One region of the Fictibacillus enclensis genome, then DNA from elsewhere that is predicted to be linked to it. Evidence: a T-box and tRNA genes for the amino acid it is inferred to sense, from the RefSeq annotation. Region 1 holds a T-box; the other holds one or more tRNA genes.

Region 1 (15,459 bases):
TTCCGAGGTTCAGGAACGCTCCGTTTAACGGAAGCATACCAACATAGATAAATACACCATCGGCAGAAAATTCACGTTCTTCACCTGTTTCCGTGCTAACAAGGGTCAGTTTGTTGACCTTGTTGTTTTCTCCATGAATTTCCTTGACGGTGTGATTCCACAGGAAATCCACCTTGTCATTATCAAACGCACGCTGTTGAAGAATTTGTTGGGCACGCAGTTTATCACGTCGGTGAACAATCGTTACTTTGGTGGCAAAACGTGTGAGATACACGCCTTCTTCCACTGCTGAGTCTCCTCCGCCTACCACGACAAGCTCTCTGTTTTTAAAGAACGCTCCGTCACAAACCGCACAGTAGGAAACACCGCGTCCGCCGAATTCTTTTTCTCCGGGCACGCCGAGTTTTTTGTACTCTGCGCCAGTTCCGATGATAATGGAACGTGTCTTGAATTGTTTGCTTCCAGTCACAACCGTCTTATATTCTTCACCATTGATAATTTCTTTTACATCGCCATAGGCATATTCTGCCCCGAACTTTTTGGCATGTTCAAACATTTTATTGGATAACTCAGGCCCCAGGATGGTTTCAAATCCCGGATAGTTCTCAACATCCTCGGTATTGGCCATTTGTCCACCCGGAATTCCGCGCTCAAGCATCAATGTGCTGAGGTTTGCCCGTGATGTGTAGACAGCAGCTGTCATACCGGCGGGACCTGCTCCGATGATTAGTACGTCGTAAATTTTCTCTTCACTCATCTTGATCCACTCCTTTTGTCCATCCCCAGAACATCTTTCTTTAGATATCGGATATTGTACCTACATGGTATAGGGCCAAAGCGGTTTCGTCCATCGATTTGCTCAATCCACCCGTTCCAGGCCCCGTTTGATAAACTGAATACGGGAGGCAAGCATGGAAACGGTAATTCCATACAACTCTGCAATTTGGCGCTGCGACGCGCCGTCTTTTCTTTTCCTTGCCACATAATCGATTGCTGCCGCAATGGCCGTATGATTCCTTAAAAGGGAACTGTCGGAACGGGCCAAAATCATGGTTTCAAGCCACAAAAACGTAACATCATCATCAATCGACGCGCCGTTCTCTTTTAGAATGGACAAAATGTTTAATCCGCTTGCCACAATCGGTGACATGGATTCAACCTGATGTTCCCCGTCTTCTCGTTTAATGGAAACTGGCATTTTAGGTTCCATCTCCAGTAACAGATGGGCTGCGACTTCCTTCAGAACCGAATGCTCTTCAAGCCTTCCGCAAAACGCCTTGAGCATTTCAATGTTTTCCTCGCTATTGTTCCCCCTCATCAGGGTTAAATGCACCAATTTATTTTTTTGAAGGCCGCGCGTCACATTATTAAATCGCTGCACAAAATCGCCTTTTTGGGCTATTTCCTGTTTAGCCATCCAAGGGACACGGTACTGGTAATCTGTTCCTGTGACCGTAAGTAATCCTTCTCTTGCTTGTTTTAAATAGTACGGCGCCACCTGTCCATCGGGATCGATTTCCTGTGCCTTTGACCAGCAGTTGAGGGCCCGTTCCTGCTTTCCTGTGGCAAAATAAGAAACTGCCAGGAAATGAAGATAGGCCGGGTCATTGAAATAATAATGCTTGTTGATAGAAGCCAGCCAGCGGTTCGCATAGTCATGCTCATTGAAATACCCAAAGGTGCTGCCCAGCTTGTAACGGTGATCGGGATGGATGGGGAAAACCTTCTTCAGGCTCTCCACCAGCTGAGCTGCTTCATCCATTCGGCCGAGCTGTTCATAAAAAATGGCAAGGTTGCACAAAGCATTTAAGTTGCCTGGGTTTTTCTCAAGAATTTGGTTCAGCACGCCCAATGCTTCGTCATATTCTTTTAAATAAAAATGGGTCAATGCAAGATTGTTATAGGCCGCCCAGAACGAAGGATGCTTGCGGATCAAGTCTGCCAGCTGAGCCTTTGCTTCGTCAAGCTCACCGTTTTCAATACTGCTGCGTGCCTCTTCATGCCCGACAATCAGCTCCTCTTCTTCTGTCAGCGGCTCGCTTCCGGTTTCAAAGTGGATGAGATCCAGCAATTCAAGTGCATCATCAACAAATTCGCCGTCCGGGTCCTTTCTCATGTAAAGAGAAGCGTACGTTTCGGCCTCTGCAAACATTCCCATATGCGCATAATTGTTTGCCATGAAAAAATAGCATTCACTAATGTCCTGTCCCATTGTTTCAAGAACCTGGTCTAAATACAGGTTTGATCTATCATATTCACCCAGCTCGGCCAATGTGGTGGCCAGCTGGCAATAAAATGTCGGTTCTTCCGGCTGTAAGTGCACCGCCCGTTCAAAAAAACGCTTCGCTTTATTTAAATCCTTTTTCTGATAAGCTTTAATACCCCGATGGAAATAGTCGGTTCCATCCTGCATGAAAGGAAGTATTCGCATGTCACTTTCCGCGTGTTTTTCCTTTTTCATTCTTTCCTCCAATTCTATGTAAAAAGGTCCATTACATAGCCTTTTTTTCTCTCCGTTCCATTCAACCCAAAAAAGTATACCACACACCAAAAGTGTCTTGCATACCCTTTTTGTAACTTTGTCAAGGAAACTTTCGACAAAGGTTTTTTTATGCTTTCATATTCCTATATAAATAGATAAGATCAATCGGCAATATGGATGTTGCAGACACTTTTTGTCATCCACTTCTTCTTGACAGAACATCACCGCCTCCCGAAAAGGGAAACGGTGATGATGATCTATAACGTAATTTTTAAGAACTTTCTTTTTCCTACTTGAATGATTGTATCATTTTTTATCTCAATCTCAAGTGATTTGTTTACCACTTTTTCCCCGTTCAGTTTAATTCCTCCGTTTTGGATCATTTTGCGCGCTTCGCTCTTGGACGGGAGCAGTTCCAGCTCGACAATCAGATCGACTATCGTGATTTTGGGGGCTTTTTGCCACACGATGGTTGGTATATCTTCTGGGAGTTTTCTGTTTTGAAAAACCTGCTGAAAATGATGGGCTGCGCTCTCTGATGCCTTCCTTCCATGAAACATGGTCACGAAGTTTTCACCAATCATGATTTTGGCATCACGGGGATGAAGCCTGCCGCTCTTCAAATCCTCCTTCAGCAATTTCTTTTTCTCAAGATCAAAATCAGTGGCCAAATCGATGTATTTGGGAATCAACTCGTCAGGAATACTCATCGTTTTCCCAAACATATCATTGGGCTTATCATGAATGCCGATGTAATTGCCCTTCGATTTTGACATCTTATCCACTCCGTCAAGACCTTCCAATAAAGGCAGCAGTATGACCGCCTGCTTTTCTTTTTGGTAGTGTTCTTGAAGCTGCCGCCCCATCAATACATTAAAATGCTGATCCGTTCCGCCAAGTTCGATATCACTTTCCAGAACCACCGAATCATAGCCCTGCATCAGCGGGTAAAAAAATTCATGAAGAGAAATCGGCTTTCCAGTGGAGATCCGCTGGCTAAAATCGTTCCGTTCCAGCAGCCTGGCAACGGTGATACTGCCCGCCAGCCGGATGATATCCTCAAAGTTCAGCAGGCGCAGCCACTGGGAATTATAGTGAAGCTCCACCTTCTTCATATCCAGGACTTTTCCAAACTGCTCAACGTACGTCTGTGCATTATGCTTAACCTCTTCATCTGTCAGCTGTTTCCGGGCGGCGGACTTACCGGTGGGATCCCCGATTTTTCCTGTAAAGTCTCCCACAATCAGCTGGATAATGTGGCCGTTTTGCTGAAACTGCTTCAGTTTTTGCAGCACGACGGTATGCCCGATATGCACATCCGGAGCGGAAGGGTCCAGACCCAGCTTCACCTTCAATGGCTTCTTTTTAAGCAACGATTTGGCAATCTTCTGCTTCAGCTCAAGGGCAGGAATGATTTCGTTCACGCCATTGGCATACAACGCATATTGCCTTTCCATCTCTTTTCTCTGGAATGCAGACAGCTGCTCCATACTCTTGTTCATCAAAACCATTCCTTTCTGATTAAAATAAAAAAACCACATCCCTCCTATAAAAGGGACGTGGTTTTTCACGCGGTACCACCCTTGTTGAAGCATCGCTTCCACTCGGTGAAATAACGGTTCATGCCGTTCCTTGCTACGATCCGCAGGATCCGGACGTTCACAAAGAAAGTTCGAGGAGGTAATTCATAAGGGTCTTTGTACCGGTTTGCACCTGCCACCGGCTCTCTAAAACAGGGAGACCACTACTACTCGTTCCTCTCATTACTTTTCACGAAATTGTTTTCTCACTAGTTTAGTGTATTGGGCAGGTGAATACAAGTACAATTTTAACATATTTTTGAAATTATTTTAGAAATGTGGGACAGGGAAGTAGTTTGAATTCAGTTTTGCTCGATTATGTTGCTTTTTCGCCCAATTAATTTAATTTATGCTCAAATATTATGAGTTTGCGCCCAATTATCCAAAATTACGCCAATTCGGCCAGTGAAGGGACAAAAAGGCCCCCGGAACCTCGCCGGCGGCCTCACAAAAACTTATTTACGGTCTTTTGATGTATGGCGTTCCTCTAATACACCCAAAACTTCAGCAAACGGAAGCTTTTGTTCCTGAAGAAGAACAAGAAGGTGGTAAATCAGGTCGGCTGCTTCCCATTTCAGCTCTTCTTTATCGCGGTTTTTCGCAGCAATAATAACCTCTGATGCTTCTTCTCCGACCTTTTTCAGGATCTTGTCCACGCCTTTATCAAATAGATAGGTCGTGTAGGCCCCTTCCGGCATTTCCCGTTCGCGCTCGGCAATGAGTCCCTGCAGCACATTCAAAATATCCTGCGGTTTTCCTTGGCTGTCTTCTTTACCAGGAACAATGTCTCCATAAGAGGTTTTCCCGCTCTTTTCTGCCTCAGACGGATCGGAAGCTCCAGCTCCAAAACAGCTCTCGGCACCAGTATGGCAGGCAGGTCCCTTCGGATTCACAAACACCACCAGGGCATCCTGGTCACAATCCACATGGATATCGATCACTTTTTGAGTGTTACCCGACGTTTCCCCTTTATGCCAAAGCTCTTGGCGGGAACGACTGTAAAACACCGTTTCACCAATCTCCAGCGTTTTTTTCAGTGACTCTTCATTCATATAAGCCAGGGTTAATACCTTTTTTGTCCGCGCATCCTGGACAATCGCAGGAATCAATCCTTTTTCATCAAACTTGATGGAAGACAGGTTCATCGGATCACCACTCCTTTTTCTTTTAGGTCTTTCTTTACTTCCCGGACCGAGGTTTCTTTATAATGAAAAATACTTGCGGCCAAAGCAGCATCCGCTTTTCCATCTGTAAAAGCTTCATAAAAATGCTGGGCATTGCCGGCTCCGCCTGAAGCGATAACAGGCACGGTTACCGCCTCGCTGACGGTTTTGGTCAGCGCAAGATTAAACCCGGTTTTTTCCCCGTCCTGATCCATGCTTGTCAGCAGGATTTCGCCGGCTCCACGCTTGACGGCTTCCCGGGCCCAATCGGTCACTTCCCAATTAGTCGGCTTGCGTCCTCCATGCGTGTACACCCTCCAGGAACCAAGGCTTTCATCGTACTTGGCGTCAATCGCCGTGACGATACACTGTGAACCAAAATAGTCCGCCCCTTCGGTAATCAGCTCGGGACGCAGCAAGGCTGCTGTATTTACCGACACCTTGTCTGCTCCGGCCCGAAGAACTCGTTTCATGTCCTCGAGTGAGTTAATGCCTCCTCCCACTGTAAAAGGGATGGCCAGCTGGCTCGCTACCCGGTCCACCACGTCGATCATCGTCTGGCGTCCTTCATGTGAAGCTGAAATATCCAAAAAAACAAGCTCATCGGCGCCTTCTCTGTCATAAAAAGCCGCAAGCTCCACAGGGTCACCTGCATCAAGCAAATTCAAAAACTGTATTCCTTTTACCACCCGGCCTTCTTTTACATCCAGGCAAGGAATGATTCGTTTTGTCAGCATTTATTTCACCTTCTCCAACGCTTCCTGCAGTGTAAACCGTCCTGTGTAAAGCGCCTTTCCAATAATGGCACCACCGATGCCGCGGTGATCTGCCTTTAAGGCAGCCAGGTCATCAAGAGAACTTACACCACCTGAAGCAATGACATTTTTACCGGTTAATCCAGCGAGCTCACCAATGGCTTCCGTATTTGGCCCTTTTAGCGTACCGTCTTTGGAGATATCCGTGAAAATAAACGTCTCAGCTCCTTCATTCCCGAGCTTCTCCGCCAGCTCGGACGCTTCGATCTCTGAGGTGTTGAGCCAGCCTTCTGTTGCAACATATCCGTCACGCGCATCAATTCCGATGGCAATCTGGCTGCCATACTTCCTGAGCATTTTAACAACAAATTCCGGATTCGAAATGGCTGCACTTCCCAGAATCACCCGGTTTACGCCTTCCTCCAGGTAAAAAGCGACATCTTCTTCATTACGGATGCCCCCGCCGATTTGCACCGACACCTGAAGTTCATTGGCCACCCTGACCACATGCTGATGATTGACCCGTTCTCCGGCTTTCGCGCCATCCAGGTCGACCATGTGAATCCACTTGGCTCCCGCTTCTGCAAATTGCTTTGCCATATCAAATGGAGAATCTCCGTATACGGTCTCCTGGTTGTAATCTCCCTGCAGCAGCCTTACGCATTTTCCGCCGCGCATGTCAATTGCAGGATACAAGATAAATTCGCTCATGCCTTTGCCTCCTCTGCCAGATTGCAAAAATTGTCCAAGATCGTCATACCGACTTCCGAGCTTTTTTCCGGATGAAACTGTGTGCCGAAAATGTTGTTCCTGCCGACGACGGCCGGTACAGCCCTGTCCCCGTATTGCGCCTCTGCAATGACAGTTTCGGGATCATCGCTTTGAACCACATACGAATGAACAAAATAAACAAAACCTTCCTCAAGGTTGTCAATAAGAGGAGATCTGCGGTTGTACTGCAGTTTGTTCCATCCCATATGAGGCACTTTGTATGCTTCTCCATTATTTGCGACCCCTGAAAACCGTTCAACTCTGCCAGGCAGAAGTCCCAGTCCTTTTGTGAGGCCATTCTCTTCACTTTCTTCAAATAACAGCTGCATGCCGAGGCAAATTCCTAAAAGCGGTTTTCCGGCTGCCGCTTCTTTTTTTATAAATTCGGTAAGGCCTGTTCCATTCAGAATCAGCATGGCATCCTTAAACGATCCCACACCAGGCAAAAGAAGCTTGTCCGCTTGATCCAGCTCTTCTTTTTTATCGGACAGAAAATAGGGCTGCTCCAGCCGTTTGAGCGCCGAGCTTACCGAATGAAGATTTCCCATTCCATAATCAATGATGCCGATCATTTACAACATCCCCTTTGTGGAAGGAACACCCTTCACCCTCGGGTCGATGAGGGTGGCTTCATCCAGCGCCTTGGCAAACGCCTTGAAGACCGCCTCGATCATATGATGCGTATTGGTGCCATAGTGAACAATCACGTGAAGATTCATTCGCGCTTCAAGAGCCAGTTTCCAGAAGAATTCATGTACAAGCTCGGTATCAAAGTTTCCTACCTTTTGGGAAGGAAACTCTGCCCGGAATTCCAAATGCGGGCGGTTGCTTAAATCGATGGCAACTTGTGCAAGGGTTTCATCCATCGGCACAAACGCGTTGCCATAGCGCTTGATCCCCATCTTATCTCCTAGCGCCTCTTTAATCGCAGTTCCTAGGCAGATCCCCACATCCTCAGTCGTATGATGGTCATCAATTTCGGTATCACCAGTGGCATTTACCTTTAAATTAAAAAGCCCGTGGCGGGCAAAGCCGTCGAGCATATGGTTTAAAAACGGAACAGGTGTATCAATCGATGCCTGCCCGTCTCCATCAATATCAAAAGAAAGGGCAATTTGTGTTTCTTTTGTATTTCGTTCGATTGAATACGTCCGGTTACTCATGTTCACTTTCCCCCAGTCTTTTCTCTACTGCCCGGGCATGGGCTTCCAATCCCTCAAGCCGGGCAAATGCTGCAATTTTTTTTGCGTTTTCCTGTATGGCGCTTTCACTGTACATGATGACACTCGATTTTTTTGTATAATCATCCACATTGAGAGGCGAGGAAAAGCGTGCCGTTCCGCTCGTCGGCAATACATGGTTGCTTCCGGCGAAGTAATCTCCTACCGGCTCTGACGAATTCGGCCCTAGAAAAATAGCCCCTGCATGTTTGATTTTCCCTAAAAGCTCCATTGGTTGCTCTGTCATGACTTCCAAATGCTCAGGAGCGATTTCGTTGATGACGTCTACACCCTGGCTCAGGCTGTCTACCAGATAGATCGCTCCATACGTTTCAATCGATTCCCGGGCAATCTCTTGTCTAGGCAGCGTTTTAAGCTGTAATTCCACTTGCGCCGACACCTGGTTTGCGAGTTCTTCAGAAGTGGTAACCAAAAAGGCAGCGGCACGCGGATCATGCTCGGCCTGTGACAGTAAATCGGCAGCCACATAAACCGGATTGGCGGTTTCATCAGCCAGCACGGCAATCTCACTCGGTCCGGCAATCATGTCAATATCCACCGTGCCGAAGACCTCCCGTTTCGCCAATGCTACGTATACATTTCCCGGCCCGACGATTTTATCCACCTTCTGAATGGTTTCTGTACCGTAGGCAAGCGCGCCAATCGCTTGGGCGCCGCCTGCTTTATAAATCGCGCTGATCCCGCTTTCTCTGGCGGCAACCAGTACACCAGCCGGAAGCTTTCCGTCCTTTCCTGGAGGGGAAACGAGTACGATTCGCCCGACTCCCGCTACCTTCGCCGGAACGACACCCATAAGCACCGAAGATGGATAGGCTGCCGTTCCTCCAGGCACATACACACCGACTGAATCAAGCGGCGTTACTTTCTGTCCAAGCAGCGTTCCGTCTTCTTTCGTAATAAACCAGGACTGCTTCTTCTGCTGCACATGATAGTCTTCAATATTCTTTGCCGCTTCCTTTATAATGGCAATCATTTCGTCATCGACTTCGCTGTAAGCCTGCTCGATCTCTTTTTCTGTTACTTCCAGCTCACTCAGCAGAACCTTGTCAAATTGCTCGGTAAGCTCGTACAATGCCGCATCGCCCTGCTCACGTACCTGGGTTAAGATGCTCTTTACCGCTTTCAGCTGGGCTTCTGAGTCCTGATCAATATTTCGTTTCAAGCTGTTTAGATTTGTTGACCGTTCAATCCTCACCTGATCTCCTCCTTGCTCTCCACCACTTTGCTTAAACGCTCGACCAGTTCGTCGATCACGCCAGCCTTCATGCGGTAGCTTGCAGGATTCACAATAATACGGGAAGTAATCTCCCTGATTTTCTCCAGCTCAACCAGTCCGTTTTCCTTCAATGTTCTACCGGTTGATACAATATCCACAATTCTGTCGGCCAGGCCAATCAGCGGAGCGAGCTCGATGGAGCCGTTTAATTTAATGATTTCCACCTGTTCCCCTTGTTCCCGGAAATAGTGGGCTGCCACATTCGGATATTTCGTTGCGATTTTCGGTGCGACGGAATGCTCCTTTTGTTCCGGGAGACCAGCCACCGCCAAGTAGCAGTCACTGATTTTCAGATCAAGAACCTCATACACGTCCCGCTCTTCTTCCAGCATGACGTCTTTTCCAGCAATGCCGACATCCGCCACACCGTGTTCCACGTAGGTTGGAACATCCATCGGCTTGGCCAGGATAAAACGCATACCCGCCTCTACGATCTCAATGATCAGCTTTCTTGAATCCTCGAACTCGGGAGGCAGCGGATAGCCCGCCTGGCGCAACAATTCTACAGCTTCCTGAAAAATACGGCCTTTTGGCATCGCCACTGTGAGTAAACTGCTCATCGTGCCTCTCCTCTCTCGCTTTTACCGATTACATAAATCACTTCTTGAAACCGGCCGCTGTATTCATCCACATTGCCGACACCCGATATATCCTGAACCACGACTGAACGTCCCTGTTCCCGAAGTTCACGAGATTTGGCAATGGCTTCTTTTCGGTTTTCCGCACTAAAAATGATGCATGACCGTGGAGCGGATGGTTCCTTTGCACTGAGTGCTTCAAGGAGGTAATCCAGCCTGATACCAAACCCGATCGCCTGGGCACTTCGCCCGAACTCACCCAAGAGCTGATCATAACGCCCTCCACTGCATAGCGGGAAACCCAGTTCATTGGTATACCCTTCAAAAACAATTCCTGTATAGTAGCTCATATGGCTGAATAACGTAAAATCAAGGACCACCTTATCCTGCACACCATACAGTTCAAGAATGTTCAAAAGCTCTCTTAAATCACTGATCGCTTTTCTTCCTCCAACTGCTGTCAAATCCTCAGCTGACTTCAGTACTTCCTCTCCTCCGCGGAGATGAAGAAGATCCAGCAGTCGCTTTTTATCAATCGAAGATAAAGGAAGGTTCTTCACATGGCTGGCATAGCCCACATAATTTTTTTCATATAAATAGCGTAACAATTCTTCCGCACGGTCTTCGTTTCCAAGAACTTCAATAAAAAGTTCATTCAAAAAACCAATATGTCCGACAGCTACTTTAAACTCCTGCAAACCCGCCTTCGAAAGAGTGGATACCATCAGTGCAATCACTTCGGCATCCGCACTTGAAGTACCATCTCCGATTAATTCCACCCCAACCTGTTCAAACTCCGCCGGACGTCCGCCCTCCCGCTGCTGGGACCGGAACACCGCAGAATCATAAGCCAGCCGGATCGGATAAGAAACATCTTTCATAGAAGAGGAAACAACACGCGCAATCGGAGCCGTCATATCCGGTCTCAGTACGAGCGTCTTCCCTTCTGAATCCAGTAATTTGAAAAGCTGCTGATCCAGTATGGCGGAAGCTTCTCCCACCGTATCGTAATATTCGAGTGTAGGGGTTTGGATGAATTGGTATCCCCATTCACGGATTTCCTGTTCCATTACGGTTCGAACCTGCTGCTTTACTTGATATAAAACAGGAAGAGTATCCCTCATTCCCATTGGCTTTTCAAAAACAAATGGCTTCGACATCGACTCACACCTTCACTTATGCTTTAGTTCGCTAATATGCTACCGAGATAAATTATACGTTGTAGTCTACACTTCTTTCTGCGGTTCGTCAACATCCCCCTCTTTAACCTATTGCATGCATTCTTTTAAACGCGTTAAAATACGTTACAGAAGATAAAAAGAGGGAATAATGCTACAAGATCATTAAAAAATTATGATAAAGGAGCTTACTCTGTGATCAATCGAATATTTTTTATACTCATTTTAGCCGGTGTTCCTTTGTCTGTGGCAGCGGCCTTGCTCCACTGGCCGGCCGTAATCTCGTTCGTTCTTTATTGTGTCACGATTATAGCCCTGGCCTCTTATATGGGGAGGGCAACGGAAAGTTTGGCGATCGTGGTTGGACCGCGGATTGGCGGACTGCTTAATGCTACCTTTGGAAACGCAGTTGAACTGATTATTTCCATTTTCGCCTTAAAAGCCGGCCTGGTTCCTGTAGTGCTCGCTTCCCTGACCGGTTCTGTATTGGGAAATCTCTTACTGGTTGGAGGGTTATCCTTCTTTATTGGCGGACTCAAGTTCAAGCGTCAGAGGTTCAATGTTCATGATGCCCAGCACAATGCAGGTCTGATGATCTTTGCTATCGTCGTCGCTTTTGTATTCCCTGAAGTCTTCTCCATGACACTAAATGATCAGGAATCATTTACTCTCAGTATCTGGGTTTCTGCCATTATGATCGTTCTCTATCTCGCTGCTCTATACTTTAAACTCGTCACACATCGCGGAGTTTATGCCTATGACGAAGAAAAAGGAGAAAATGAGGAGCAAGAAACGGCGGAATGGACCAAGTCAAAATCCATCCTTGTGCTGGGCCTTGCCACACTGGCTGTTGCGTACATATCCGAGAACCTTGTCCATACCTTTGAAGAGGTAGGCGAGACGCTCGGCTGGAGTGAAATCTTTATTGGGATCATCATTGTTGCTATCGTGGGTAATGCGGCAGAGCATGCCTCTGCCGTGATGATGGCCTATAAAAACAAAGTGGGCATCACGGTCGAGATTGCCGTTGGTTCCACCCTTCAGATTGCTATGTTTGTTGCACCAGTACTGGTTCTGGTTTCGGTATTTTTCGAAAAGCAAATGTCCCTTGTATTTTCGATGCCCGAACTGGTATCCATGGTGCTGGCCGTCTTTCTGACCATTTCCCTGACAAATGACGGTGACACCAACTGGTTTGAAGGACTGACCCTGCTTGCTGCCTATATGATCATGGGTGTGGGATTCTATCTGCTGTAACAAGACAAAAAGAAAAAGCTTCAGCACATGCCCTCTTTGTGCTGAAGCTTTTTTTATCCAAAGAAAAGATCCAGAATGGTTCCAAGCTGTCCTTTCTTTCCTTCCAGAATGGATGGATTGTACACTTCAACATACCCGCAGTTCTCACATGAAACAAATAAAAAATGATTATGCTGGAGATCCAGCAGCTTGCTGAGCCCCGATCCAGTCATCGCAAGCTCTTTTGTTTTGCACCGGCCATGGCCGCACTTTACACATTTAAACTTTTCACGAATTTTATCTTCTACAACGCCCACTGGCTTTCCTCCTTACCAAATGTGATAACATACTTGTCCTTTATTGCGTATATGGTAATACTAGACGTACGCAGAGAAGGAGGAGACTGATTTTGAAAGACTATATTCAATGGGGAGCCCTGCATTTGGATGTACAAACTGGCTGTTTGCTGATTTCCTTTCTGGCCGCCTTTGGTACTATTTATCTAAAGCAAAGAATAACCCAAGCACAACTGGAGGAATGGCACCTCACGTGGAATGCAGTCCTGTTACTGATTTTCGTATGGAAAATAAGCTATTTTCTGCTGCACCCAGTCCTGACTATCAAACATCCCGTCTATCTGCTCTATTTTTCCGGGGGCAAACCGGGTATCCTGATTGGTGCAGCCTCAGCCCTTTTGTATGTATTCATTCAGCTTTCTCGATCTTCTCTTTCGCTTTCCGCCTTTTTACATATTCTCTGTCTGGTGGGATTTTCCTTTTTACTCCTGTATGGAGGTTTTCAAGCCTTTCTCGCAAAAGATGTAGTTTCTTCTCTTTTTTGCCTGATAGTTTCAGGTATACTGGCCATCTTTTTAACCAGGAAAAAGGGGCGTCTTCTTCCAACCTATGCTGCGTTGGTCTTGATGCTGGGTTTGAGCAGTACATCCTTCTTTTGGCTAAAGAGTGACGAAACAAAAGGTAAAGCGGAGGCCGTTTCAACCACCGGCCTTAAACGAGGAAATGTTCCTCCTGATTTCGTGCTGAAAACATTGGATGGCCGGAAGGTGACTCTGTCGCAGGTTAAAGGTAAAACCGTATTTTTAAATTTTTGGGCAAGCTGGTGCCCTCCCTGCCAGGCAGAAATGCCAGAAATCGAGCGCTTTTATAAAGAAAACAGCCGGAGACCGATCGAAATCCTATCGGTACATCTCACTTCTGAAGATTCTGTACAGGCCGCCCGCGCCTTTACCAATAAACACAAGCTGACGTTTCCCATTCTGCTCGACGAAACAGGTGAAGTGAGTAAAAGATTTCATGTGGTGACGCTTCCGACTACGTTTGTCATCAGTCCCCAAGGCAAAATCGTTCAGCAACACATCGGCCCATTGAACCAGGAGATGATGGAATCCTTAATGGAATAGCTCCTTAAAAAACAAAAAACCCAGCCGCCTACCATGAGTCAGCTGGGTTCCGATGTTTAACCCAACGCCTCAAAAAAGAGAAAGCTTGAGTTTAGTTATAATCTACTATTGTTTTCTGCGAATGCGTTTCTTTTTAACAAAATGGGCGGCAAAGTTCTTTACCTCATACTCGCGGCAGAGCAGATAAAAGCGATGGTGGTGCCCATCTTTCATGTCCGAAAGCTCACAATTCAGGTGCTCATTAAGTTCAGTGCGAGAAACACTGACGGTGTACTTTTTTCCATGGTTAGGAATTTCGATCGTAATATGATTAAGGAAATGGAGTTCTTTTAGCAAGTAAACGGTAGAATCCAGAAGGAGCTGACAGACAGCTTCCTCCGAACCCAGATAATGCAGGTAATCTTCTTTTGTAAGAGAAGTCTGAGGAACCAACTTTCGATAGGATGTATAATCGCCAAAATAATACACGCTGGCTTTATCGTCGTGAAGTTCATAATGCTTCACAAACGAGCTTCCTTTTAGCTTGGAAACTGCTGCACGGAAACGGTAAGCATCCCTTGTCGCAAGATGTTCTGTATTGTTGCTCGCCTGGGCTGCAGGATGCTGGCTCACGTTGCACTCATCCATTAAATGCCCTACTTTGAATGTATCTCTGACAAAAAAAATAGAAAAAGATTTCCGGTTCAAGTTACTTCCCTCCTGCTTACCGAGTTGTCTTGCTTTAAGTATACTCCTAACGTACAGAAAACCCAATAGGCGAAAGCACGACAAAATTCAACTTTTTTCCCGTTCACGTCCTTCACGCTCTTCACTCGTATAAATCATCTGCATCGGATTTCCTCCGACAAAAGCGCCCGCAGGTACATCCTTGTGCACAAGCGTTCCAGCCGACACGATCGCTCCATCCCCAATGGAGACACCAGGCAAAATGGTGCTGTTCGCTCCGATCATGACTTCATCCCCAATGTGCACATCTCCGAGACGATACTCGGAAATGAGGTATTCATGAGCAAGAATGGTCGTATTGTAACCAATAACGGAATTTCTCCCAATGGTGATCCGTTCCGGGAACATGATATCCATCATCACCATCAGAGCAACAGCCGTGTCTTCTCCCACCTTCATACCCAGAAAAGTTCTGTACATCCAGTTTTTCACCGGAAGAAAAGGAGTATAGCGTGCGATTTGGATGGCCATAAAATTCTTTGCCACCTTCCAAAATGGAACGGTAGCGTAAATTTGATAGAGCGAATTTTTGCCTTGGACAAGATACCGTTCCGTTTTTCTCACGTTATCTCTCTCCTAATATCGTAAGCAGATCTGTCATATGATCGAGCATGTAGTCGGGAGAGAACTCCTCAAGGTATTCCCTTCCCCGTATGGTCCACGAAACACCGGCTGTTTTTGTACGGGCATTTTTTCCGGCCAGAATATCGTATTTGCTGTCACCGACCATGATGGCTTCCTCCGGTTTGGCATTTAGCAGCGCAAGCGCTTTTTCCACCGGTTCGGCATCAGGCTTGGCGCGTTCCACATCATCGAGCGTTACAATGGTTTCAAAGTACTTGTCCAGTCCGACAATCTTCAGTCCCAGATTAACAGAATTCCTCATTTTAGTCGTGACAATCCCCAATTTATATCCATTCTTGTGAAGGGTTTCAATCGTTTCGATCACGCCTTCAAATTCGGTCACCAGTTCTTCATGATGTGATAGATTATGTTCCTTATAGGTTTCGATCAGTTCCTTCACCTGGTTTTTGTCAAAATGCTCCATCGTTT
Region 2 (15,459 bases), 1.9 Mb from region 1:
AGGAGCCATCAAGGAGTACAAGAACAACGCAAACGTAGAATATGCAGAACCAAACTATACATACAAAGCAACCTACACACCAAATGATACGTATTTTTCTTCCTATCAATATGCGCCTCAAAAGGTGGGAGCACAGTCCGCATGGGATGTTACAAAAGGATCGTCATCTGTGAAAGTGGCGATTGTCGATACAGGCGTGGACTACAACCATCCGGACTTGGCAGGTAAAGTAATCAAAGGATACGATTATGTGGACAATGACAGCGATCCAATGGATCTTAATGAGCACGGCACACATTGCGCAGGTATCGCGGCAGCGGTAACTAACAACAGCCGTGGTATTGCGGGCATGGCGCCAAACGTTTCGGTTTTGGCAGTTCGTGTGCTTGATGCAAACGGAAGCGGTTCCCTTGATGACGTGGCAAGCGGTATCCGGTATGCGGCTGATCAAGGAGCTAAGGTTATTTCTCTCAGCCTTGGCGGGCCAAGCTCTGCGTCCACTCTTCAAAGCGCAGTAAGTTACGCGGCAAGCAAAGGATCTGTAGTGGTCGCTGCTGCAGGTAATGAAAGCACTTCTGCTCCAAGTTACCCAGCTTATTACTCTTCTGCTATCGCGGTTGCGGCAACAGATCAGAATGACCGGCTTGCTTCCTTCTCCAATTACGGTTCTTGGGTAGATGTAGCGGCTCCAGGTGTTAACATCCTTTCCACAATACCTGGCGGAAATTATGCTTACCTTTCCGGAACAAGCATGGCCACTCCTCTTGTGGCTGGTGTAGCCGGTCTGCTGGCTTCACAGGGAAGAAGCGCTTCACAGATTCGTTCCGCGATTGAGAACACTGCAGACAAAATTTCCGGTACCGGAACCTATTTCTCCAAAGGACGTGTGAACGCAGCGAATGCTGTCCGTTATTAATCAAATTGCAAAAGGCAGCGGCGATAAGTACCGCTGTCTTTTTTTATGAAAAGGTCTGACCTGTCCTAATCGTTCCCGGTGAAGCATAAACTGCTACCAAGGGATGGTGGACGGAGTATGTATGTTGCGATTCTTTTTTTATCAGGGTTTATTGTGTTCAAAAGCCTGCAGTCCCTTTTTTCCCATCCAGTAATGAAGTATCAGCTTATGTCACTGAACCACCTATTGGTATTAATCACCGTTTATATGACCATTATTTTGGGTTTTGGCTTAATGTACACCTCACTGCTCTTGATGGACATCCATGTCCTTGAGAAAGATGGGTTGGTGATCGGTCATCAACATTTTTTTCATGTAGTTGATGATGCGATGTATTTCAGCTCGATGACGATGCTGTCTGTCGGGTATGGAGATCTTACACCGATGGGTTTTGGCAGGTGGCTTTCAATTCTGGAGGCGCTCATCGGGTATCTGCTGCCGGCCGCATTTGTCCTGAATTCTGTCATTGATCGCAACCCTCCATCAAAAAGGTTGTAGGAAGGCACAGAATTGGTTACCCTCTTTATATGGAAACAACTTATGCAGGAGGGATACAAATGGCTGTTGCCGCAGGAGAAAAAGCGCCGGATTTCACATTGCCGGCAAGCAACGGAAAAGAAGTAACGTTATCAGATTTCAAGGGGAAAAATGTCGTTCTTTATTTTTATCCAAAAGATATGACGCCGGGCTGTACTACCCAGGCTTGTGATTTCAGGGACAAGCATGAGGAATTTCAGGATTTGGATGCGGTGATTCTTGGCGTTAGCACGGATCCGCTCGCAAGGCATGAAAAATTTATTGATAAGTACGGTCTGCCGTTTTTGCTGCTCGCAGACGAAGACCATAAAGCGGCCGAGCTGTTTGATGTTTGGAAACTCAAAAAGAACTTTGGGAAAGAGTATATGGGGATTGAACGATCCACATTTATCCTTGATAAGGAAGGTACGCTTGTAAAAGAATACAGAAAAGTGAAGGTCAAAGAGCATATAGAGGAAGTGCTGAGCTATATCCGGGAAAACTTGAAATAAAATAGGGGTGCTGCAATTGATGCAGCATCCCTTTTAATGTTCCTCAAGATCCGAAACAGGGACTTCCATATCATGAGTCGGGTTATCATTCGGGTGTACCCAGGCGGTTCCGCTTGCAGAGTTTATCGATTCAATCCATACAGGTTTTCCATAGTAGTGAACTTCAATTTCGCTAGGGGAAGTAATAATTTGTTTTGCTCGGTCTGTATTCATGATTATTTGCTCCTTTTTTTGTTTAGTATTGGACGTATAACGGGCGTGTATACGTTAGGATGAAATCTAAGCAGGGTGAAAGAAATCATGATAATATTAAATTGTTGGAATTTTTGTAAGATACATAGAACAGGGGGATTTTACATGATTGACCAGAGAGTGGTTACTCTTGCGAAAACACTGCTTCACCATTCCGTTCAATTAAAGAAGGGGGAAAGGGTGCTGATCACTTCACCGCTGACGGCCCGCCCTTTAATAAAAGCACTAATCGAAGAAGCTTATGCAATGGGTGCTTACCCGTATGTTAACCTTTATGATGATGAAATAAACCGGTATTTGTATACGGGGTATGAAGCGGAACAGCTCGAAACCTCCATGCAATGGGACTTAAAGAGGGTGAAGGAAGTGGATGCGTATATCTCCATTTCAAGTTCTGAAAACGATGCTGAACTTTCTGATGTGCCCGGAGAGAAGTTCCGCCTGCGCGGTAAATACTTTAAGCCGGTACAAAAAGTCATCATCAACGACCGCAAATGGGTATTGTTGAATTATCCGACGCAGGGTCTTGCCCAAAAGGCGAAGATGAGCTATGAGGCGTTTACAAATTTTCTTCTTGATGTCTGCAATGTGGACTATGTAAAAATGGACCAGGCCCAGCAGCCTTTAAAGGAATTAATGGAACGCACCGATAGAGTAAGGATTGTGTCTCCGGGTACGGATCTGACCTTCTCCATCAAAGGCATTCCTGCCGTGAAGTGTGCAGGGGAAAACAACATTCCGGATGGGGAGGTATTTACAGCTCCGGTCAAAGATAGTGTCAACGGAACCATCACCTACAATACTCCTTGTCCATACCGCGGAACGGTATTTAACAATGTAAGTCTTACATTCAAGGACGGAAAAATTGTAGAAGCAACAGCTGATAATTCAGATAAAATCAATGAGATTTTTGAGACGGATGAAGGAGCGCGTTTTGTCGGTGAGTTTGCGATTGGCGTAAATCCGATGATTTTGCACCCAATGGGAGATATCCTGTTTGACGAAAAAATAGCAGGAAGCATTCACTTCACTCCGGGTGAGGCCTATGAGGATGCGGACAATGGAAACCGTTCTTCCGTTCACTGGGATATGGTGCTCATCCAGCGACCTGAGTATGGCGGGGGAGAGCTGTATTTTGATGACGTTCTTGTTCGAAAGGATGGATTGTTTGTCCTTCCTGAGCTTGAAGGGCTAAATCCTCAGCATTTAAAATAAAAAATTTAACAGAACAGTTGGTACCGCAGATTCGAAAATGCATAGAATTTAGTAATAACTCTTCCAATCAGTGCGGGATTCATTCCCGCACTTTTTCCTTTGACCACCTTTTTAATCCTTGGGAGGAAACAGCATGTACATTGTGACATCAGCAAAAATCAGAGAAGACCTTCAAAAAGCACTTTTGGACCGTTTTCCCAATGAGAACTTTTATTTTCATGAAAACATAAACGAAGCACAAACGAATTTAAAGAACGCAGAGATTTTAATAACGCTTGGGGAAGACTTAAGTAGAGAGCATATTGAAGAAGCTGTTCATCTAAAATGGATTATGGTCATATCCGCCGGAATGGACAGGATGCCATTTCAGGCCATCAAGGAAAAGGGTATATTGGTGACGAATGCAAGAGGCATCCATAAAACCCCAATGGCCGAGTATACGATGGGCATGATATTGCAGACGGCAAGACAAGCTAAAATCCTGATCAAGCACCAGGAGCAGGGCATTTGGGACAGAAGTGTTCCGATGAGTGAAATATCTGGCCGTACGATTGGTATTTTGGGAACTGGGGCCATTGGTAGTGAAATCGCCAGGCTCGCCAAGGCATTTGGCATGACGACGCTTGGGTTTAACAGAAGCGGGGAGCATGCTGAATATGTGGACAGAATGTATTCGAAAGGGGAGGAGCTGGCATCCGTCCTCAAGGAGAGCGACTACCTTGTCTCTGTGCTTCCGACTACAGAGGAAACAAAGGGCTTTCTTTCGCTCGAGCATTTTCGGCGCATGAAGAAGTCTGCAGTATTTCTTAATATCGGGAGGGGAACAACGGTTGTTCAAGATGACTTGATTTCGGCTCTTCGGCAGGGGGAGATTGCCCATGCGGTTCTCGATGTGTTCGAAGAAGAGCCTCTTCCTGCAAACAATCCGCTCTGGAAAATGAATAATGTTACCATTACTCCCCATCTTTCCGGGATCTCTCCTTTATATCAGGACAGGGCCATTCAGCTGTTTGCAGAAAACCTGGAGAAATATAAGATGAAAGACCCTCTTTTAGCCAATATCATCGCAGTAGAGCGGGGCTATTGATTGACAAATGCAGGCATTTCGAGATACACTATTTATAAATATTACAATGTAAGAATATCTTTTGAGAGCGAGGTGCATGACGATGTCTGAAGTACGCATTAATGAAGCAATTGACACATTAAAGCAGTCTGGAGTCCGCATTACTCCTCAGCGTCATGCGATTCTGGAACATCTGATACAATCAATGACCCATCCGACCGCAGATGAAATATATAAGTCCTTGGAAGGCAAATTTCCCAATATGAGTGTAGCGACGGTTTATAACAACCTTCGTGTATTTAAAGAAGTTGGTCTCGTTAAGGAATTGACGTACGGAGATGCCTCCAGCCGTTTTGATTGCGTCACCACCGAACACTATCACATCATTTGTGAAGGGTGCGGAAAAATTGTGGATTTCCATTATCCAGGACTGGATGAGGTGGAAGCGCTGGCCGAGTCCGTTACAGGTTTTGATGTTGGCCATCACCGCATGGAGATCTACGGTACATGCCCGGAATGCAGAACCAATAAAACAAAAATAAGCTGAACCAGCTTGGCTGGATTCAGCTTATTTTTTTGATGCTTGTTTCATTGCGCGTCTGGAGTTGTATTTTTCATCAAATTCAAGGCCTTCGAGATTTTTATCAAGTGTCAATGGCTGATTGCAGGACATGCAGGCATCCGCTCGCCCCAGAACCTTTGTTATCTTATTGCAGTTCGGACAGACCACCTGAACCGCATTGGTTGAGATCATTCCGATCCAAAAATAAACTCCGGCACTGGCGAGGGTTGCAAGAAATCCAATTAACATAAATAATGACATTAGTATAAAATGGCTTCTGAAGTACAGGCCGGCGTACATAATAATAATTCCGATAAACACAAGACTTAGAGCAAACGTACGTATTTTATTAATCTTGCTCGTATATTTTATCATGATTGTCCCTCCTAACTTACAGTATACAAGGACTTGGAAAAAAAGAAAGGATTTTCAGACCTTGCGTTGAATTGGTTGGAGACCGAAATCAGAACGGGAGTTGAAGGCATGGAAGACTTGTTACGCCCGCTTTATCAGGAAAGGGCAAGTAACGAAAACACATTGGGAGTACTGTTAATCGAAAGCAATAAACCGTTTAGCCCATTAACGGACAACTTTGACAGCATCCTCTTTATTATTGTGACAAAAGGGGAAAAACCATGGAGCGTTAAACATTACGAATATGGTGATAAAATCGCAGCTTTACATATTGTAACGGAAGATCAGCTGAACCAATGGCTTCTTCTGGGTTCGAACCGCCGTGTGGTTGATTGGGTTGTAAACGGAAAAGTTCTATTTAACCGAAACGAATATATTACGGAGCTTCGTGACCGATTGGACAAGTTTCCCGTACCGGAACGATCCAAGAAAATAACCATTGAGTTCGGCAAGCTGCTCCGCCGTTTTTCCGATGGAAAGGAATTGTTCCACAGCAGTCAGTACCTTGATTCATTCAACCATATTCTGCATGCCTTGCATCACCTGGCCCGTCTGGCTGTGATCGAACGCGGATTTCACCCGGAAATTACGGTCTGGAATCAGGTGAAGGTGATTGAGCCCCAAATTTACAAACTATATGAAGAACTTATTACCGGGAATGAACCGATTGAAAAAAGGATCGAACTTCTCTTAATTGCCAGCGAGTTCTCCATTAGTTCCAAAACAAAGCTTGGCGCCGGACATTTGCTGAGCGTATTTCAGGAACAAAACGAATGGTCTGTTGCCGAATTAATGGAGCATCATGAGGTGGCCGATTATTCTATTGACCTGACCGTCCTTCTTGAACACCTGATCGAAAGGGGAATCATCCATGTGATCAGGCAGGAAACCAAGGGAAAACACTTGTATCACCGCCACTACACCACTAAATTCTAAAAAAGAACAACTTTTTTCGAAAAAGGTGTTGACCACTTTCTAACTAACATGGTATAGTACTACTTGTCGCTGAAACGACGCGGCAAATAAACGAAATAAACAAAGCAAAAAAGTGGTTGACACCTTTCGTCAAAGGTGCTATCATAAGAAAGTCGCCAAAACGAGCGGCATCGACAAAATGTTCTTTGAAAACCAAACAAAAGCCAGAGTAAGTCAGGGATTTTACAATCCCATCAATTTCTTATTTTTAAACATTAAGAGCTATATCAAACACTTTATTGGAGAGTTTGATCCTGGCTCAGGATGAACGCTGGCGGCGTGCCTAATACATGCAAGTCGAGCGAATGACGAGGAGCTTGCTCCTCTGATTTAGCGGCGGACGGGTGAGTAACACGTGGGTAACCTGCCTGTAAGACGGGGATAACTCCGGGAAACCGGAGCTAATACCGGATGATAACGAGAAGCGCCTGCTTCTTTTTTGAAAGTCGGTTTCGGCTGACGCTTACAGATGGGCCCGCGGCGCATTAGCTAGTTGGTGAGGTAACGGCTCACCAAGGCGACGATGCGTAGCCGACCTGAGAGGGTGATCGGCCACACTGGGACTGAGACACGGCCCAGACTCCTACGGGAGGCAGCAGTAGGGAATCTTCGGCAATGGACGAAAGTCTGACCGAGCAACGCCGCGTGAGCGATGAAGGCCTTCGGGTCGTAAAGCTCTGTTGTCAGAGAAGAACAAGTACCGGAGTAACTGCCGGTACCTTGACGGTACCTGACCAGAAAGCCACGGCTAACTACGTGCCAGCAGCCGCGGTAATACGTAGGTGGCAAGCGTTATCCGGAATTATTGGGCGTAAAGCGCGCGCAGGCGGTCTTTTAAGTCTGATGTGAAAGCCCACGGCTCAACCGTGGAGGGTCATTGGAAACTGGGAGACTTGAGTGCAGGAGAGAAAAGTGGAATTCCACGTGTAGCGGTGAAATGCGTAGAGATGTGGAGGAACACCAGTGGCGAAGGCGGCTTTTTGGCCTGTAACTGACGCTGAGGCGCGAAAGCGTGGGGAGCAAACAGGATTAGATACCCTGGTAGTCCACGCCGTAAACGATGAGTGCTAGGTGTTGGGGGGTTCCACCCTCAGTGCTGACGTTAACACATTAAGCACTCCGCCTGGGGAGTACGGCCGCAAGGCTGAAACTCAAAGGAATTGACGGGGGCCCGCACAAGCAGTGGAGCATGTGGTTTAATTCGAAGCAACGCGAAGAACCTTACCAGGTCTTGACATCCTCTGACCACTTGAGAGATCAAGCTTTCCCCTTCGGGGGACAGAGTGACAGGTGGTGCATGGTTGTCGTCAGCTCGTGTCGTGAGATGTTGGGTTAAGTCCCGCAACGAGCGCAACCCTTGACCTTAGTTGCCAGCATTCAGTTGGGCACTCTAAGGTGACTGCCGGTGACAAACCGGAGGAAGGTGGGGATGACGTCAAATCATCATGCCCCTTATGACCTGGGCTACACACGTGCTACAATGGGTGGTACAAAGGGTTGCGAAGCCGCGAGGCCGAGCCAATCCCAAAAAGCCACTCTCAGTTCGGATTGTAGGCTGCAACTCGCCTACATGAAGCCGGAATTGCTAGTAATCGCGGATCAGCATGCCGCGGTGAATACGTTCCCGGGCCTTGTACACACCGCCCGTCACACCACGAGAGTTTGTAACACCCGAAGTCGGTGGGGTAACCTTTTGGAGCCAGCCGCCGAAGGTGGGACAGATGATTGGGGTGAAGTCGTAACAAGGTAGCCGTATCGGAAGGTGCGGCTGGATCACCTCCTTTCTATGGAGACATGAGCACTCAGGTGCCTCATGAATCTTACTCTGAGCTTTTGTTTGGTTTTGAAAGAACATCGTTTCTTTCAATTCATAATAAGGTTACACATTTGTTGTGGCCATGTTCCTTGAAAACTAGATAACGAAACATCCAAACAAGCCAACTAATTCATTAGTTGTGCGCTGATTTAGTACTATTTTTAACGATCTTACGATCGTGTTAAAGGTTAAGCTAGAAAGGGCGCACGGTGGATGCCTTGGCACTAGGAGCCGAAGAAGGACGGGACGAACACCGATATGCCTCGGGGAGCTGTAAGTAAGCGTTGATCCGGGGATTTCCGAATGGGGGAACCCACCATCCGTAATGGGATGGTATCCATATCTGAATACATAGGATATGAGAAGGCAGACCCGGGGAACTGAAACATCTAAGTACCCGGAGGAAGAGAAAGCAAATGCGATTTCCTGAGTAGCGGCGAGCGAAACGGAAACAGCCCAAACCAGAGGGCTTGCCCTCTGGGGTTGTAGGACACTCTACATGGAGTTACAAAGGAACGGGGTAGATGAAGCGGTCTGGAAAGGCCGGCCAAAGAAGGTAACAGCCCTGTAGTTGAAACTTCGTTCCCTCCTGAGTGGATCCTGAGTACGGCGGGACACGTGAAACCCCGTCGGAATCCGGGAGGACCATCTCCCAAGGCTAAATACTCCCTAGTGACCGATAGTGAACCAGTACCGTGAGGGAAAGGTGAAAAGCACCCCGGAAGGGGAGTGAAAGAGATCCTGAAACCGTGTGCCTACAAGTAGTTGGAGCCCATTAACGGGTGACAGCGTGCCTTTTGTAGAATGAACCGGCGAGTTACGATAACGTGCAAGGTTAAGCCGAGAAGGCGGAGCCGCAGCGAAAGCGAGTCTGAATAGGGCGCCATAGTACGTTGTCGTAGACCCGAAACCGTGTGATCTACCCATGTCCAGGGTGAAGTTCAGGTAACACTGAATGGAGGCCCGAACCCACGCACGTTGAAAAGTGCGGGGATGAGGTGTGGGTAGGGGTGAAATGCCAATCGAACACGGAGATAGCTGGTTCTCCCCGAAATAGCTTTAGGGCTAGCCTCGCGGCTAGAGTCCTGGAGGTAGAGCACTGATTGGACTAGGGGCCCCCACAGGGTTACCGAATTCAGTCAAACTCCGAATGCCAGAGACTTATCCGCGGGAGTCAGACTGCGAGTGATAAGATCCGTAGTCAAGAGGGAAACAGCCCAGACCATCAGCTAAGGTCCCAAAGTATACGTTAAGTGGGAAAGGATGTGGAGTTGCCCAGACAACCAGGATGTTGGCTTAGAAGCAGCCACCATTTAAAGAGTGCGTAATAGCTCACTGGTCGAGTGACTCTGCGCCGAAAATGTACCGGGGCTAAACGTATCACCGAAGCTATGGATTGTACCGTCAGGTACAGTGGTAGGGGAGCGTTCGAAGTGCGGTGAAGTCAGACCGGAAGGACTGGTGGAGCGCTTTGAAGTGAGAATGCCGGTATGAGTAGCGAAAGACAAGTGAGAATCTTGTCCATCGAAAGCCTAAGGTTTCCTGAGGAAGGCTCGTCCGCTCAGGGTTAGTCGGGACCTAAGCCGAGGCCGAAAGGCGTAGGCGATGGCCAACAGGTTGAAATTCCTGTACCACCTCCTTTCCGTTTGAACGACGGGGGGACGCAGGAAGGTAGGGAGAGCGCGCGAATGGAAATGCGCGTCTAAGCAGTTAGGCTGATTGTGAGGCAAATCCCGCAATCGTGAAGGCTGAGCTGTGACGGCGAGGGAAATTACAGTACCGAAGTCCCTGATCCTACACTGCCAAGAAAAGCCTCTAGTGAGGAAAGAGGTGCCCGTACCGCAAACCGACACAGGTAGGCGAGGAGAGAATCCTAAGATGATCGGGAGAACTCTCGTTAAGGAACTCGGCAAAATGACCCCGTAACTTCGGGAGAAGGGGTGCTCTGGTAGGGTTTATCGCCCGAGAGAGCCGCAGTGAATAGATCCAAGCGACTGTTTAGCAAAAACACAGGTCTCTGCGAAGCCGCAAGGCGAAGTATAGGGGCTGACACCTGCCCGGTGCTGGAAGGTTAAGAGGAGGGGTTATCCCTTAGGGGAGAAGCTCTGAATTGAAGCCCCAGTAAACGGCGGCCGTAACTATAACGGTCCTAAGGTAGCGAAATTCCTTGTCGGGTAAGTTCCGACCCGCACGAAAGGTGTAACGATTTGGATACTGTCTCAACGAGAGACCCGGTGAAATTATAGTACCTGTGAAGATGCAGGTTACCCGCGACAGGACGGAAAGACCCCATGGAGCTTTACTGCAGCTTGATATTGGATTTTGGTACAGTTTGTACAGGATAGGTAGGAGCCTGAGAAGTCGGAGCGCCAGCTTCGATGGAGGCGTCGGTGGGATACTACCCTGACTGTATTGAAATTCTAACCTGGAACCGTGATCCGGTTCGGAGACAGTGTCAGGTGGGCAGTTTGACTGGGGCGGTCGCCTCCTAAATCGTAACGGAGGCGCCCAAAGGTTCCCTCAGAATGGTTGGAAATCATTCGCAGAGTGTAAAGGCACAAGGGAGCTTGACTGCGAGACCTACAAGTCGAGCAGGGACGAAAGTCGGGCTTAGTGATCCGGTGGTTCCGCATGGAAGGGCCATCGCTCAACGGATAAAAGCTACCCTGGGGATAACAGGCTTATCTCCCCCAAGAGTCCACATCGACGGGGAGGTTTGGCACCTCGATGTCGGCTCATCGCATCCTGGGGCTGAAGTAGGTCCCAAGGGTTGGGCTGTTCGCCCATTAAAGCGGTACGCGAGCTGGGTTCAGAACGTCGTGAGACAGTTCGGTCCCTATCCGTCGCGGGCGCAGGAAATTTGAGAGGAGCTGTCCTTAGTACGAGAGGACCGGGATGGACACACCGCTGGTGTACCAGTTGTTCCGCCAGGGGCATAGCTGGGTAGCTACGTGTGGACGGGATAAGTGCTGAAAGCATCTAAGCATGAAGCCCCCCTCAAGATGAGATTTCCCATCACGTCAAGTGAGTAAGACCCCTTAGAGATGATGAGGTTGATAGGTCTGGTGTGGAAGCGTGGTGACACGTGGAGCTGACAGATACTAATCGGTCGAGGGCTTATCCTTAAAAACAAAAGCGGAATGAACCGCTTATATCCGACAAGCGTTGGAGACCCTGACAAGAACACGGTTTTGGTGTTCGTCGGAAGGGACGAAACGACCTCGAGGATATGGTTCATGAAGCTGGACGTTATCAGTAAGTTTGGATGAAGTTATCTAGTTTTGAGGGAATATGCCTCAAAAACAAAAGGTTTGTCAGCGACAAGAGATTCAAGGAAGCAAAACGACGACTCTCCGGAGTGTACTTACCGTACATGAGGAAGAGGAGGAGTGAAGCTGACGAAGCAAATCGCCGTTGATCACAAACCGATATATGTCTGGTGGCAATAGCGAAGAGGTCACACCCGTTCCCATACCGAACACGGAAGTTAAGCTCTTCAGCGCCGATGGTAGTTGGGGGCTTCCCCCTGTTAGAGTAGGACGTTGCCGGGCATATATATTATTCCACAGTAGCTCAGTGGTAGAGCTATCGGCTGTTAACCGATCGGTCGTAGGTTCGAGTCCTACCTGTGGAGCCATTATATGGAGAGCTGTCCGAGTGGCCGAAGGAGCACGATTGGAAATCGTGTATACGTTAACCGCGTATCAAGGGTTCAAATCCCTTGCTCTCCGCCATAATTACTTAACATACGGCCCGTTGGTCAAGCGGTTAAGACACCGCCCTTTCACGGCGGTAACACGGGTTCGAATCCCGTACGGGTCACCAAGTTTTTTCATGAAAATGAAAACAACCATGTTTTTTTCGAAGAAAAAAACTTATACATATAAACCTTTCGGAGGATTAGCTCAGCTGGGAGAGCACCTGCCTTACAAGCAGGGGGTCGGCGGTTCGAACCCGTCATCCTCCACCATTTTATCTTAATATATTGATTATCATCGCGGGGTGGAGCAACGAGCGCTACAGCACGATTAAGCTGCGAGTAAACTCGACGCATACACTTCAAAGAAAATACTGGTAGAGGAAGAGTTCCTCATACTCGGACACATCGTCCGTAACCTTAATATCATCGCGGGGTGGAGCAGTCTGGTAGCTCGTTGGGCTCATAACCCAAAGGTCGCAGGTTCAAATCCTGTCCCCGCAACCAAATGGACTCGTGGTGTAGCGGTTAACATGCCTGCCTGTCACGCAGGAGATCGCCGGTTCGATCCCGGTCGGGTCCGCCATTTTATCTTTAATAAGAAGTTTTGGCTCGATAGCTCAGTCGGTAGAGCAGAGGACTGAAAATCCTCGTGTCGGCGGTTCGATTCCGTCTCGAGCCACCATTTTTGGCGCCGGTTTAGCTCAATTGGTAGAGCAACTGACTTGTAATCAGTAGGTTGGGGGTTCAAGTCCTCTAGCCGGCACCACTATCCTTTTTGTTCAAAGTGTAAGAAATTTCCTCTTGAAGAATACATGGATATGTATTAAAATAGGTTTTGTCTCTCATGGAGGGGTAGCGAAGTGGCTAAACGCGGCGGACTGTAAATCCGCTCCTTTGGGTTCGGCGGTTCGAATCCGTCCCCCTCCACCATCTAATTTTTAGCACATTTATTTTGATTTAGGGGCATAGTTTAAAGGTAGAACGAAGGTCTCCAAAACCTTTGGTGTGGGTTCGATTCCTACTGCCCCTGCCATATGGCGATCGTGGCGAAGTGGTTAACGCACCGGATTGTGGTTCCGGCATTCGTGGGTTCGATTCCCATCGGTCGCCCCATATGATTGGGCTATAGCCAAGTGGTAAGGCAACGGACTTTGACTCCGTCATTCGTAGGTTCGAATCCTGCTAGCCCAGCCATATATGCGGAAGTAGTTCAGTGGTAGAATACAACCTTGCCAAGGTTGGGGTCGCGGGTTCGAATCCCGTCTTCCGCTCCAATTATATGATCTTTAAATGGCGGCATAGCCAAGTGGTAAGGCCAGGGTCTGCAAAACCCTTATCCACCGGTTCGAATCCGGTTGCCGCCTCCACTACATACCACCCAGCCGGGGTGGTGGAATTGGCAGACACACAGGACTTAAAATCCTGCGGTAGGTGACTACCGTGCCGGTTCGAGTCCGGCCCTCGGCACCAATTAAATACACTGCCAGCTTTACTTTTCACATGCCGGTGTGGCGGAATTGGCAGACGCGCACGACTCAAAATCGTGTTCCTTCGGGAGTGTCGGTTCGACCCCGACCACCGGTACCATTACATAACTATCAAAGACTTCTTACATTTGTAAGGAGTCTTTTTTGCTTAAATGGACAATCTTCTTACCTCACATATGCCGTCTCCCATCTTTCATTGTTTGAATGTACTGGTTGTAAACGAATTTGAAAGAGTGATCGATGGTTGATGAATAAGAAACAACATAAATATGTTTGCCCTAAGCCAGCCAACTTTCACGTTCTCCATTACATTGGACCAGCAATATCCAATCGGAACAATAGGGGCAGAAACGACAATCAGTGGAACAGAGTGTTTCAATATTTGCGGACCTTTATGTTCTTGATTTCATAAAAAGTAATGGAAGGTTGTCATATTTTTAATACACGCTGACTATATTGGTATCAAGGCAGTTGTAGGTTTTAGCGCAGGACTTCGTTTTAAATGAAGTCCTGCGCTTTTTTTATTGGATGAGATAGGATTCAGAGGAACCGCCGTTGATTTGAACAAACATTTTCTCGATCGCTGATAGCAGTTTTTGGGCCTCATCGTCCGCCATGGAGGGTCTGAGGTAAACGAGCTGGAGGGCATTTTTGACCTGTTCTCCTGTCATGGTGCGTTTGGAATCGACGATAGGGCTTCCAAATGCGCCGTTTTCGTCTGCTGACAGAAGTTTCCCTTCCATGTTCATTAAACGACCGTTTAACCCTTCATATTGATCTCCAGGAGCTCCTATTTTAATTTCAACGTCTCCATGGACCCCATCTGCATTATAAATCCCTAAAGGTATACCATATTGAAGGGAAAAGAAGTTATTTACGTCAACGGCCGAATTGACCAGTGCTACGTCCTTGCCGCCATATACACGGCGCAGGAGAGCTTCAGAGGAAGGTCTGTAGCGGGACGGATCCATGGAAAGCTTTTTGAAGACCTGACGCCATTCCTGTATACCCGGGTGGTCGGCCGCAGCCTTTTCAAGAGCATCTAGTTTCAGGGATTCAAGAAATAATTGGAATCTGCCTTTTAGCATTTGCGGTGATTCTTCAATCACGATATCATGATATAGTATTACGCCCATTTTAAAGGAAGGAACAAGCTTTTTTATGTCCTCTGCCAGTTTAATCATCAACTTTTCACCCTTATCTTATAGCTGTATTTTATAGTTAGTTTACCATAGATGAAATCATCCATTTAAGGAGAAAGGAGGTGCAGTCATGACAGGCGCCCAGTTAAAAGAAGAACTCCTTGCATATAGTAAATCAATTGGTATCGACAAGATTGGGTTTGCTGCCGCGGATGTCTTTGCGGAACTGAAGGAAAGGCTTAAGGAACAGCAGAACCACGGATACCAATCTGGATTCGAAGAAAAAGATATCGAGAAACGGACGAATCCCCAGCTGCTGCTTGAGGGAGCGAACACCATCATCTCGATTGCTCTTGCTTATCCTTCCAGGATGAAAGATGCTCCACAAAGTACAAGGGAAGCGAGAAGAGGAATATTTTGCAGAGCTTCCTGGGGTGTGGATTACCATCATATTTTGCGTGAGAAATTAAGGCTGCTGGAAGCATTTATCGCTGAAAAAGCCCCGTATGCCCGTTCTGTGTCGATGGTGGATACCGGCGAACTGTCTGATCGTGCGGTGGCAGAAAGTGCCGGAATTGGCTGGAGCGGAAAAAATTGCGCAACCATTACGCCGGAGTTTGGTTCATATGTTTATTTGGGAGAGATGCTGACGACGGTTTATCTTCCGCCTGATACGCCCATCACAGACCAATGCGGAGATTGCAACATCTGTGTGGAGGCTTGTCCTACGGGCGCTCTCGTACAAGGGGGACAGCTCGATTCGAACAAATGCATCGCCTTTTTAACACAAACTAAGGATTTTCTTCCTGATCAATATCGTGAAAAGATCGGCAACCGGTTGTATGGT

What was found. The T-box of region 1 lies ahead of tyrS (tyrosine--tRNA ligase). A T-box ahead of a tRNA ligase gene usually reads a tRNA of that ligase, here a tRNA-Tyr.
Region 2: it encodes a tRNA-Tyr, which carries the amino acid that the T-box ahead of tyrS (tyrosine--tRNA ligase) is inferred to sense. The anticodon was not compared.

What each region holds. Positions count from the first base shown of each region.
Region 1 is NZ_CP126109.1:4,054,480-4,069,938, forward strand. It holds gene trxB (thioredoxin-disulfide reductase) at 1-757, opposite strand, end outside; gene QNH15_RS21205 (tetratricopeptide repeat protein) at 860-2,461, opposite strand; gene tyrS (tyrosine--tRNA ligase) at 2,740-3,984, opposite strand; T-box leader at 4,033-4,255, opposite strand; gene hisIE (bifunctional phosphoribosyl-AMP cyclohydrolase/phosphoribosyl-ATP diphosphatase HisIE) at 4,518-5,207, opposite strand; gene hisF (imidazole glycerol phosphate synthase subunit HisF) at 5,204-5,962, opposite strand; gene hisA (1-(5-phosphoribosyl)-5-[(5-phosphoribosylamino)methylideneamino]imidazole-4-carboxamide isomerase) at 5,963-6,691, opposite strand; gene hisH (imidazole glycerol phosphate synthase subunit HisH) at 6,688-7,323, opposite strand; gene hisB (imidazoleglycerol-phosphate dehydratase HisB) at 7,324-7,914, opposite strand; gene hisD (histidinol dehydrogenase) at 7,907-9,187, opposite strand; gene hisG (ATP phosphoribosyltransferase) at 9,184-9,828, opposite strand; gene QNH15_RS21250 (ATP phosphoribosyltransferase regulatory subunit) at 9,825-11,006, opposite strand; gene cax (calcium/proton exchanger) at 11,223-12,281, shown strand; gene QNH15_RS21260 (zinc ribbon domain-containing protein) at 12,335-12,577, opposite strand; gene QNH15_RS21265 (peroxiredoxin family protein) at 12,670-13,680, shown strand; gene QNH15_RS21270 (hypothetical protein) at 13,786-14,367, opposite strand; gene QNH15_RS21275 (acyltransferase) at 14,455-14,970, opposite strand; gene ppaX (pyrophosphatase PpaX) at 14,972-15,459, opposite strand, start outside.
Region 2 is NZ_CP126109.1:813,678-829,136, forward strand. It holds gene QNH15_RS04330 (S8 family peptidase) at 1-916, shown strand, start outside; gene QNH15_RS04335 (potassium channel family protein) at 1,034-1,453, shown strand; gene bcp (thioredoxin-dependent thiol peroxidase) at 1,513-1,983, shown strand; gene QNH15_RS04345 (H-type small acid-soluble spore protein) at 2,017-2,196, opposite strand; gene QNH15_RS04350 (aminopeptidase) at 2,341-3,450, shown strand; gene QNH15_RS04355 (D-2-hydroxyacid dehydrogenase) at 3,584-4,537, shown strand; gene perR (peroxide-responsive transcriptional repressor PerR) at 4,620-5,063, shown strand; gene QNH15_RS04365 (YgzB family protein) at 5,085-5,453, opposite strand; gene QNH15_RS04370 (nucleotidyltransferase-like protein) at 5,562-6,428, shown strand; rRNA gene QNH15_RS04375 (16S ribosomal RNA) at 6,704-8,251, shown strand; rRNA gene QNH15_RS04380 (23S ribosomal RNA) at 8,470-11,408, shown strand; rRNA gene rrf (5S ribosomal RNA) at 11,719-11,834, shown strand; tRNA gene QNH15_RS04390 (tRNA-Asn) at 11,846-11,920, shown strand; tRNA gene QNH15_RS04395 (tRNA-Ser) at 11,927-12,017, shown strand; tRNA gene QNH15_RS04400 (tRNA-Glu) at 12,034-12,108, shown strand; tRNA gene QNH15_RS04405 (tRNA-Val) at 12,178-12,253, shown strand; tRNA gene QNH15_RS04410 (tRNA-Met) at 12,411-12,487, shown strand; tRNA gene QNH15_RS04415 (tRNA-Asp) at 12,491-12,566, shown strand; tRNA gene QNH15_RS04420 (tRNA-Phe) at 12,590-12,665, shown strand; tRNA gene QNH15_RS04425 (tRNA-Thr) at 12,674-12,749, shown strand; tRNA gene QNH15_RS04430 (tRNA-Tyr) at 12,830-12,913, shown strand; tRNA gene QNH15_RS04435 (tRNA-Trp) at 12,943-13,016, shown strand; tRNA gene QNH15_RS04440 (tRNA-His) at 13,021-13,096, shown strand; tRNA gene QNH15_RS04445 (tRNA-Gln) at 13,103-13,177, shown strand; tRNA gene QNH15_RS04450 (tRNA-Gly) at 13,183-13,257, shown strand; tRNA gene QNH15_RS04455 (tRNA-Cys) at 13,276-13,350, shown strand; tRNA gene QNH15_RS04460 (tRNA-Leu) at 13,365-13,453, shown strand; tRNA gene QNH15_RS04465 (tRNA-Leu) at 13,486-13,570, shown strand; gene QNH15_RS04470 (B3/B4 domain-containing protein) at 13,992-14,654, opposite strand; gene queG (tRNA epoxyqueuosine(34) reductase QueG) at 14,743-15,459, shown strand, end outside.